DNA from 4 places in the Colwellia sp. BRX9-1 genome. Region 3 is predicted to be linked to each of the others. Evidence: predicted binding sites of a transcription regulator. Region 3 holds the regulator's gene; each other region holds the start of a gene.
What was found. The regulator sigma-54, encoded in region 3, starts transcription at its own class of promoters, with help from an activator protein. The targets are predictions, from matches to a motif close to GTTGGCACGNNNNTNGNNT.
Positions count from the first base shown of each region.

Region 1: a site for sigma-54 is predicted at 1,468-1,486, ahead of nirB (nitrite reductase large subunit NirB). Genes of this name have one in related genera too.
Region 2: a site for sigma-54 is predicted at 784-802, ahead of H4J76_RS09470 (PEP-CTERM sorting domain-containing protein). Genes of this name have one in related genera too.
Region 4: a site for sigma-54 is predicted at 873-891, ahead of flgF (flagellar basal-body rod protein FlgF). Genes of this name have one in related genera too.

Region 1 covers NZ_JACGVM010000001.1:406,961-409,170, forward strand. Annotated here, with positions in the region: gene nirB (nitrite reductase large subunit NirB) at 1-1,405, opposite strand, end outside; gene H4J76_RS01930 (bifunctional protein-serine/threonine kinase/phosphatase) at 1,623-2,210, opposite strand, start outside.
Region 2 covers NZ_JACGVM010000008.1:30,237-32,446, reverse strand. Annotated here, with positions in the region: gene H4J76_RS09480 (PilW family protein) at 1-208, shown strand, start outside; gene H4J76_RS09475 (pilus assembly PilX N-terminal domain-containing protein) at 198-668, shown strand; gene H4J76_RS09470 (PEP-CTERM sorting domain-containing protein) at 851-1,390, shown strand; gene H4J76_RS09465 (rod shape-determining protein) at 2,104-2,210, shown strand, end outside.
Region 3 covers NZ_JACGVM010000001.1:175,423-177,632, forward strand. Annotated here, with positions in the region: gene ptsN (PTS IIA-like nitrogen regulatory protein PtsN) at 1-189, opposite strand, end outside; gene hpf (ribosome hibernation promoting factor) at 235-522, opposite strand; gene H4J76_RS00850 (RNA polymerase factor sigma-54) at 546-2,054, opposite strand; gene lptB (LPS export ABC transporter ATP-binding protein) at 2,134-2,210, opposite strand, start outside.
Region 4 covers NZ_JACGVM010000001.1:486,162-488,371, forward strand. Annotated here, with positions in the region: gene flgE (flagellar hook protein FlgE) at 1-594, shown strand, start outside; gene flgF (flagellar basal-body rod protein FlgF) at 926-1,669, shown strand; gene flgG (flagellar basal-body rod protein FlgG) at 1,698-2,210, shown strand, end outside.

The DNA.
Region 1 (2,210 bases), 230 kb from region 3:
CGTGATCTGTTACTTTTTTCAATAAGGCGGCACAACCGCCACAGCCTGTTCCTGCTTTCGTTGAAGACTTTACTTCACCGACATCAACGGCGCCACAATCAATAGCAGCAATAATATCGCCTTTGGTGACATTCAAACATGAGCAGATAGTCGCGGTATTAGGTAAAGCATCCACGCCTAAGGTGGGTTTTTCGCCTGAGCTAGGTAAAATTAAACCGTCGGGATTTTCTGGTAATTCAATACCATTTAATGCGTATTGCAATAAGGTATCGTATTCACTGGTATCACCCACTAAAACCGCACCTATTAATTCTTTACCATTGGCACTGACCACTATTTTTTTATAAATTTGGTCAGGTTGATTTGAATAGACGTAGCTTTTACAACCTTGAGTACGGCCATGAGCATCGCCGATCGATCCGACATCCATACCCATTAATTTTAATTTAGTGCTCATATCTGCACCAGTGAACTGCTGTTCACCGCCAATAATGTTATCGGCAGCCACTTTAGCCATAGTGTAGCCTGGCGCCACTAAACCAAAAATAAAGTTATTCCACAAAGCACACTCACCAATAGCGTAAATATTTTCGTTAGAGGTTTTACAGTTGTTATCAACCACAATGCCGCCTCGCTCGCCAACCGCTAAATCAAATTCACGTGCTAAATTATCATAGGGGCGAATACCGGCTGAGAATAAGATGACGTCAGTTTCTAAATGTGTTCCATCGGCAAAATTCATTCGGTGAACACATTCTTCACCGTCGACAATTTCATTGGTGGCTTTTTGTGTATGTACCTGAACACCAATACCTTCGATCATTGAACGCAATAAAGCGCCGCCGTCTTTGTCTAATTGCACGCCCATCAATTGTGGGGCAAACTCTACAACGTGTGTCTGCAGGCCAAGTTCTTTAAGGGCGTTAGCGGCTTCTAAACCTAATAACCCCCCACCAACCACCACACCAACTTTACCCGCTTTAGCTGACGCTTGAATGTCTTCTAAATCTTGAATAGTACGATAAACCAAACAATGGTCACGTTCTTTACCTGGAATAGGGGGAACAAAGGGGTATGATCCTGTCGCCATAACTAATTTATCGTAAGCGAAAATGTCACCCGATTCAGTCGTCACGGTTTGTGCAGCTTTATTAATATTAGTGACTTTCGCGTTGGTAAAAAAATTAACGCCTATTTCGTTGTAATATGCTGGCGTAGTCATGGCTAAATCATCAGCAGTTTTTCCAGAAAAGTACTCTGATAAGTGAACGCGGTCATAAGCTAAACGGTCTTCAGCTGATAGAACGGTAATTTCATAGCCGGCATGTTTCGCCATTTCATCAACAAAGTGATGGCCAACCATGCCATTACCAACGACGACGATCTTCTGAGGTTGTGTACTCATTTTTGGAACCCTACTTCTTTAAATTACTGCTGTAATAGCAGAATTAGATAATGATTTGTTATTAGCAATAAACGAACCAAGTAGTTTTTTTTAATAAATTCAATTAGATAGTGATTTATGTGTGAGTTGTAACAGCGATTTTGCACTGCAGTGAAGGCATCAACGCACCAGAGGTGTGCACCATAATCATCAGCGGTAAGTGCAAAGGGGGAAAGGGTTAATTAACTAAAGATACCATCAAGGCAATAAACAATAAGGTTGATACTAATTGCCAAAAAAAGATAGGATCACGCTTTAACAAGGGTTGGTTTTTGTATTCTTCAACGGCAGATGAACTCGGTTTATTTAAATCACTAAAAAATTCTGAAAAGGCTCTATAGCGCTGTTTTGGGTCTGCAGCCGTTGCTTTTTGAAGGCTTAAATCTAACCACAAGGGTAACTCAGGTCGAAACTGTTTAATGCTGCGATATTGCATATCGTTATAATTTTTAATAGTGACTTCAGCACGTTGCATTGGTTTGTAAGGAAGTTCACCAGATAACATTTCATAACAAATAACCCCCAATGAGAATAGGTCACTTTGATAATCAGCTTGCATATGCAATAAGGTTTCAGGTGCAATATAATTTAATGAACCGTGTGGTACTTGTTCTTTTATTGTTTCTTGGTTTTCATCAAGTGAAGCGACAAATACGGTGCCGTAATCAATCAATTTAATTTGACCATATTCATCGATCATAATATTGTCGGGCTTTAAGTCGCGGTGAACTAAATCTAAACGTTGAAATGATCGTAATGCGCCGAT
Region 2 (2,210 bases), on a different contig from region 3:
CACTGACAACACTCCGATTCGCAGCAACAACGGAATTGAAGATAATTGGAGTTTAATGGCTGAGCATCTTGAAAAGACTGTATTACCTTTTAGAGTTGTAGACGTCACATTACGACGAAATGGTTTGGTTTTGATCAAGTTAGATTTTTTTATAAATTTGGAAAATATAATTTTTAGTAACGAAATACAGGTGCCAAATGTTCCATAATAAACAAAACCGAGTATCTTCATCATTTTGTAGCTGGACAAGTCTGAAAAAATATCAAGGTAGCTCATTAGTCATCGCTATTTTTATTATTGTTGTTATGTCGCTTCTTGGTGCAGCCTTAGTTAAGATTTTAGCATCAAGTCAACAAAATGTTACGTTTGAAGTATTAGGAACTCGTGCTTATACGGCAGCACAAACAGGTGTTCAGTGGCAGTTAGCACAGTTATTTCCTGTTGGTTTAATGAGTAGCACTGAGCAAGCATGTAATGATGTAAGCCATGTACCGCCGACAATCGATAATACCTCGGGCTTACAAGGCTGTTATATTATAAATCCAATCGAATGTAATGACTTTCTTCACGATGGTGTTCGATACTATACTATTACAAGTGTTGGGCAGTGTGACATTGATGGTGAAGTCACTTCAAGAATCATCGAAGTAGAAGCTCGTAGTTTATAGACTTATTAATAAGCTTTATGTGCTGTTGTAGATAAAGTGTTAGTTTTTTTTACAGTTTACTTTTTTAATTAATTTATATATAGCTTATCCTGTTGTTTTTAAGCGTTTATTTTTTGTTGGCATGCAATATGCAAATTGATGTGTGTTGTACTGTGTCGTTTTTCATTAATTGAGGTTTTATAATGATAAAATTTGCGTTTAAATTAATTGTGCCATTTCTTTTGCTCTTTTCTAGTATTTCTTTTGCTGGCTATATTAAAACTGATTTGGCTAATGACACTTATATTACTTATAAAGGTTATGATTGGACTTGGGCTGCACCGATTAGTACAACTAACTTTTCTGGTATTGACCCAACTACCGATGAATGGGTAGATAATATATTTGAGGACCCGACAGTACACCTTGGTTGGATGGCTATTATTGATAACGATATAAAGCAATTGTTCACTGAACTTACATTGGGTGATTTTCAACGCAATGGGGAAATAATTCAATCAGTTGCCTACTGGAATTCACACTTCGTACATGTTGATACTGGAGACTTTACTGTTAAAGTTGGTATTAAAGGTGCAGATGGTTATGTTTATGAAGAAAATGATACGTTTTATGTACGTAATATTGCCAGCAGGCCAATATTACCGGTACCTGAACCATCAACCATTATGATTTTTGCTATTGCGTTAATCGCTTTATCTTTGAGAAAACGCGCGATTAAATAATTTGAATACGCAGTAAATAAAATTAAAAACAGCCTCGTCAATACGGGGCTTTTTATTGCCTTAAAATAATTATATAGGACCTATATTAGGCTCGCTAAATTTATTTGAAAAGATGTGCCGATAAAAAACAGTTGGCTTTTAAGCCGAACATTCATCTTTATTCATTAGTCATCATGAAATTTTATTCACCGATAAATATGATTAATTAGCATGGTAATCTCGTGGTAAAATGCTGAAATTTATTAAATAGGTTATCCAAAAAGATTGATTTTTAATTCGCGGCGAGTGTAAAAATATTTTTGTCATTTTATGGTAATAATTAGGGAACTATTGGTGTTGAATACAAGACTAAAGATTGGCGAAAGTGTAACTGCACCGCAAAAGTAAGTAACACAACCGATAAACGTAATTGTGCAATTGTAACATTTTGTCCAAATCGAGAAAATGTTACTATGACTTTTTAACAAGAATGAGGGATTTAATACATTATTGATTAACAATTCCCTCAATTTTGGCTTAGTCATTAAAAATATGCTAAAAAAGTGATGTTTTTTATCATTCAAACAACACAAATTTGAAACACTCAGGTATGATTAGCCCATATAATATATTATTAACAAACTTGACAAAATGCTCATTGATTAACTCAATGCTTTGTTGAGAATAAAAGAGATTAATTCTCTTTTTATAACACTTTAGGATATTTAGATCTTATGTTTAAAAAATTACGCGGCATGTTTTCTAATGATTTATCAATAGATTTAGGAACGGCGAACACTCTTATTTATGTAAAAGACCAAGGCATCGTTTTGAATGAGCC
Region 3 (2,210 bases):
AATGCCATTCCCTATGCCGGTAGAGCCAACTTTTTCACGCGCCATTAAGCTTTCGAATAATTGATGAGTATCAATATTATCGAATTTTTTTGCCGCAGTTTCGCTAATTATTTCAAGGAGTTTTTTTTTGCTTGTACCCTTAATCGCACACAGGGTGCAATCAAGGGTAAGGATATCTTGCAACTTCATTATACTACTTAGATTCTTTGGTGAGTGAACAGGCGATAAACAGCATTAATGCTGATTCGTTTTACCTTTGTACTTCAATATTTGCCGGTCAAGCTTAACAACAAGACTATCAATAGAGGCATACATGTCAGCATTTTCAGCTTTTGCATGTAAATCAGAGCCACTAACGTGAACAGTCGCTTCAGCAATTTGATTTGATTTTTCAACGGTGAGAACAACATGAACATTATTGATATGATCAAAATGTCGGCTTAATTTTGCCATCTTAGTCGTGACGTTTTCTCGTAAAGCTTCGGTAATGTCAACATGGTGGCCAGAAAGATTAATTTGCATAAGCTTAATTCCTCATCTTTTCGTTAAAGTAAACTTTTTCGTTGGTTAGAAGGTGGAATAGAAAGTGACTCTCGATATTTTGCTATGGTACGTCGAGCTACATTTATCCCTTGATCGGCTAATAAATCAGCCATTTTACTATCACTAAGTGGTTTTGCTGGGATTTCGGCAGCAACAAATTTTTTGATTAATGCACGAATAGCTGTTGATGAACATTCGCCACCGCTTTCGGTGCCAACATGGCTTGAGAAGAAAAACTTCAGTTCGAAAATTCCACGTGGCGTATGCATATACTTTTGTGTCGTCACTCGTGAAATGGTTGATTCATGCATATCGACAGCTTCGGCAATATCATTTAAAACCATTGGACGCATGGCTTCATTACCATGTTCAAAAAAGCCAATTTGACGTTGTACAATACAGTTTGACACTTTTAATAAGGTATCATTACGGCTTTCTAAGCTTTTAATAAACCATTTAGCTTCTTGTAAATTTGAGCGAATAAATTGTGTGTCCGCTGTCGACTTCATCGAACGTGACATCGAAGCATATTGCTGATTCACCGAAAGTTTTGGCGCAGTATCAGGGTTTAATTCGACCACCCAACGGCCATTTTTCTTTTCAACAGACACATCAGGAATAACATACTGATCGTCACTCTTCATCACACTATCGCCGGGTCTAGGATCAAGTGATTGAATAAGACGCACCACTTCGCGCAGTTGCTCTTCTTTCAGTCGAGTTTTACGCATTAATGTACGATAGTCTCGGCTACCCAGCAGATTAATATGGTCACGCAAAACTAACTTACTTTCTGCTAACCAAGGTGTAGCGGGGTCAAATTGATTAAGTTGAATGATTAAACATTCTGAAATAGAACGAGCAGCGACACCGACAGGATCAAAGAGGTTAATACGTTTTAGTACCACCTCAATTTCATCAAGCTCTACTCCTTCAATGGCAACACTTTCTAAAATGTCTTCACTAGATACCGTTAAGTAACCGGCGTCATCAACAGCATCAATAATTGCTGTCGCTATAGCGCGGTCTGTTTCGGTAAAAGGGCTTAATTCCATTTGCCAGCGCAAATGATCTTGAATGGAGTCTTGAGTCTCGCCTTGGTAAGTATAATCTTCTGAAGCTGGGCCTGAGCTTGAACTTGCTGCACCGGCCGTGTAGTTATCATCCCAAGTGGTATCCATGTTTAATTCTTCAGGGATATCGTTCTTGTCCATGGCTTCAGTGGTGGTGATTTCATCAATGGTAGGCGTAGCGTCTTCGCTACCATCAGAAGCAGGGGCTTCTTTAACATCACCAGTACCGGCAGTGTGAGCTTCTTCAAGGTTGTCAGTACTTTTATCTTCGGGATTATTTGAAGACTCATCCATTTCTAATAATGGATTACTTTCTAAGGCTTCCTGAATTTCTTGTTGAAGCTCTAACGTAGACAGTTGCAGCAATTTGATTGCTTGCTGCAATTGTGGCGTCATGGTTAATTGTTGTCCTATGCGGAGTTGTAGAGTAGGGCGCATTTAGGTCATTAACTTCCTATTATTTTTAATGGGATATTTTCGTTTTTTTCATACGAAGATACTATTCATTTACTGACTACTATAGCGTGAATTGTTCACCAAGGTATACATCTCTTACGTGTTGATTTGCAAGAATTTGATCTGCAGTACCTTCTG
Region 4 (2,210 bases), 310 kb from region 3:
ACTGGCATGCGTATGTACTTTGATTCTTCAGGTGATTTTGTTGCACAATTACCTATGCCAGGTGACGGTGGTGCTATTACCGTGGCACTTGGAGCGACAATATTAGCCAATGGTGCTGATCCAACTCAAACCGTGAAAATTAATTTTAATCTAGACCCTCTTGGCCCTAATCCAAATGAACCTACGCAGTTTGCTTCAAACTTTGAAGTGACTTCGCTTGAGCAAGATGGCTTAGCGGTTGGTCGATTAACCGGTATAGATATTGGTAGTGATGGTTTAATTCGAGCGACTTACAGTAATGGTACCTCAGAACCATTATCACGCATTGCTTTAGTAAACTTTGCCAATGAACAGGGCTTAACGCAAATTGGTAATACTTCATGGAAAGAAAGTATTAGTTCCGGTGAAGCATTGGCTGGTGAGGCGGGTTCAGGTACTTTTGGTACTATTAATTCATCGGCATTAGAGCAATCAAACGTTAACTTAACCACAGAATTAATCGACTTAATTTCAGCACAACGAAATTTTCAGGCTAACTCTCGTGCACTAGAAGTTGATAACCAGCTAAACCAAACTATTCTACAGATTCGATAAATAAATCTTTAAAATAATCTAGTCTATAATAAATAAAAGAGATAAAACGTAAAATGTTTTATCTCTTTTTCTGTTCAGGATGAACGGTATAGATGTAGAGCGAAACATAGCTATTCTTATGCATCCATGTCTTCATCGCATTAATACTTCTTTATGTGTCAATGCCCGAGCAGCGGATGGTCTTTATCAAACCACCTTTCTTTCAAAACCTCAGTCGGTTCCTTTTCGTTGACGATAAAACGATTATTTTTTCATCTTCCTTTTCCTGTTCTATTTCTTCTGGCACTGTTATTGCATTTCTCATTGTAAGATACAATTTTAGAGATCTGTTATGGACAAAATGCTTTATATCGCAATGAGCGGTGCGAAACAAAATATGCATTCGCTTGCCATTAATGCTAACAACCTTGCTAACGCTAAGACTACGGGTTTTAAAGCCGATTTAGCACAGGCGCGTTCAATGCAAGCTTTTGGCGAAGGCTTGCCTTCTCGTGTGTTTGCCATGACAGAAAATGCCAGCCAAAACTTTGACAGTGGTTCTTTGATGCAAACTTCTCGAGATTTAGATCTTGCCATTCAAGGGCCGGGTTGGTTTGCTGTTCAAGCTGAAAATGGTACTGAAGGTTATACACGTGATGGCCAATTTAGACTCAACGAAGAAGGTGCTTTAGAAACCTCTAAAGGTGAGCTTGTCTTAGGAGATACTGGCCCGATATTTATACCTCTACCAGTCAATAATATTCATATCAGTAAAGATGGCACCATCATGGTTCAGCCTGAAGGAGCACCGAGTTCTCTTCAAGAAGAAGTGGGTCGTCTAAAAATGGTTAACCCGAGGGTGCAAGAGTTAGCAAAAGGTGCTGATGGCTTGTTTCGTCGAAAAGATGGACTAAATGAGAATGCTGACGTCAATGTCAAAGTCGAAAATGGCATGCTTGAAGCAAGCAACGTAAACCCTATTGGGGAGATGACCGCGATGATTTCTTTGCAACGTCAGTTTGAAATGCAATTAAAACTCATGAAAACAGCGGAAGAAGTTGATGCAAGTTCAGCATCTTTATTACGTGCTTTCTAATTTAAATAAATAATTTTTGAGGTGATTTATGAACCCAGCATTATGGATAAGTAAAACAGGGTTAGATGCGCAAACAAAAGATATTGCGGTAATTTCTAATAATTTAGCTAACGCCAGTACCATAGGTTTTAAGAAAAGTCGTGCCGTATTTGAAGATTTACTCTATCAAACGATTAATCAGCCAGGTGGTCGCTCTGCACAAGATACAGAGATGCCTTCAGGCTTAATGCTTGGCGCGGGTACAAAAGTGGTGGCTACGCAAAAAATTCATACCCAAGGTGATATGCAAACTACCGATAACGCTTTAGATCTAATGATCCAAGGTGAAGGTTTTTTTGAAGTGCAACTCCCTGACGGTACATCGTCATATTCAAGAAATGGTCAATTTACCATGGATGAAGAGGGCAATATGGTTACACCGGGCGCGGGTTATTTAATTCAACCACAAATAACTATTCCGCCTGATGCGTTAAGTATTATTGTTTCTCAAGATGGTGAAGTCTCTGTAACTCTTCAGGGGCAACCTGATCCTGCTGTTATC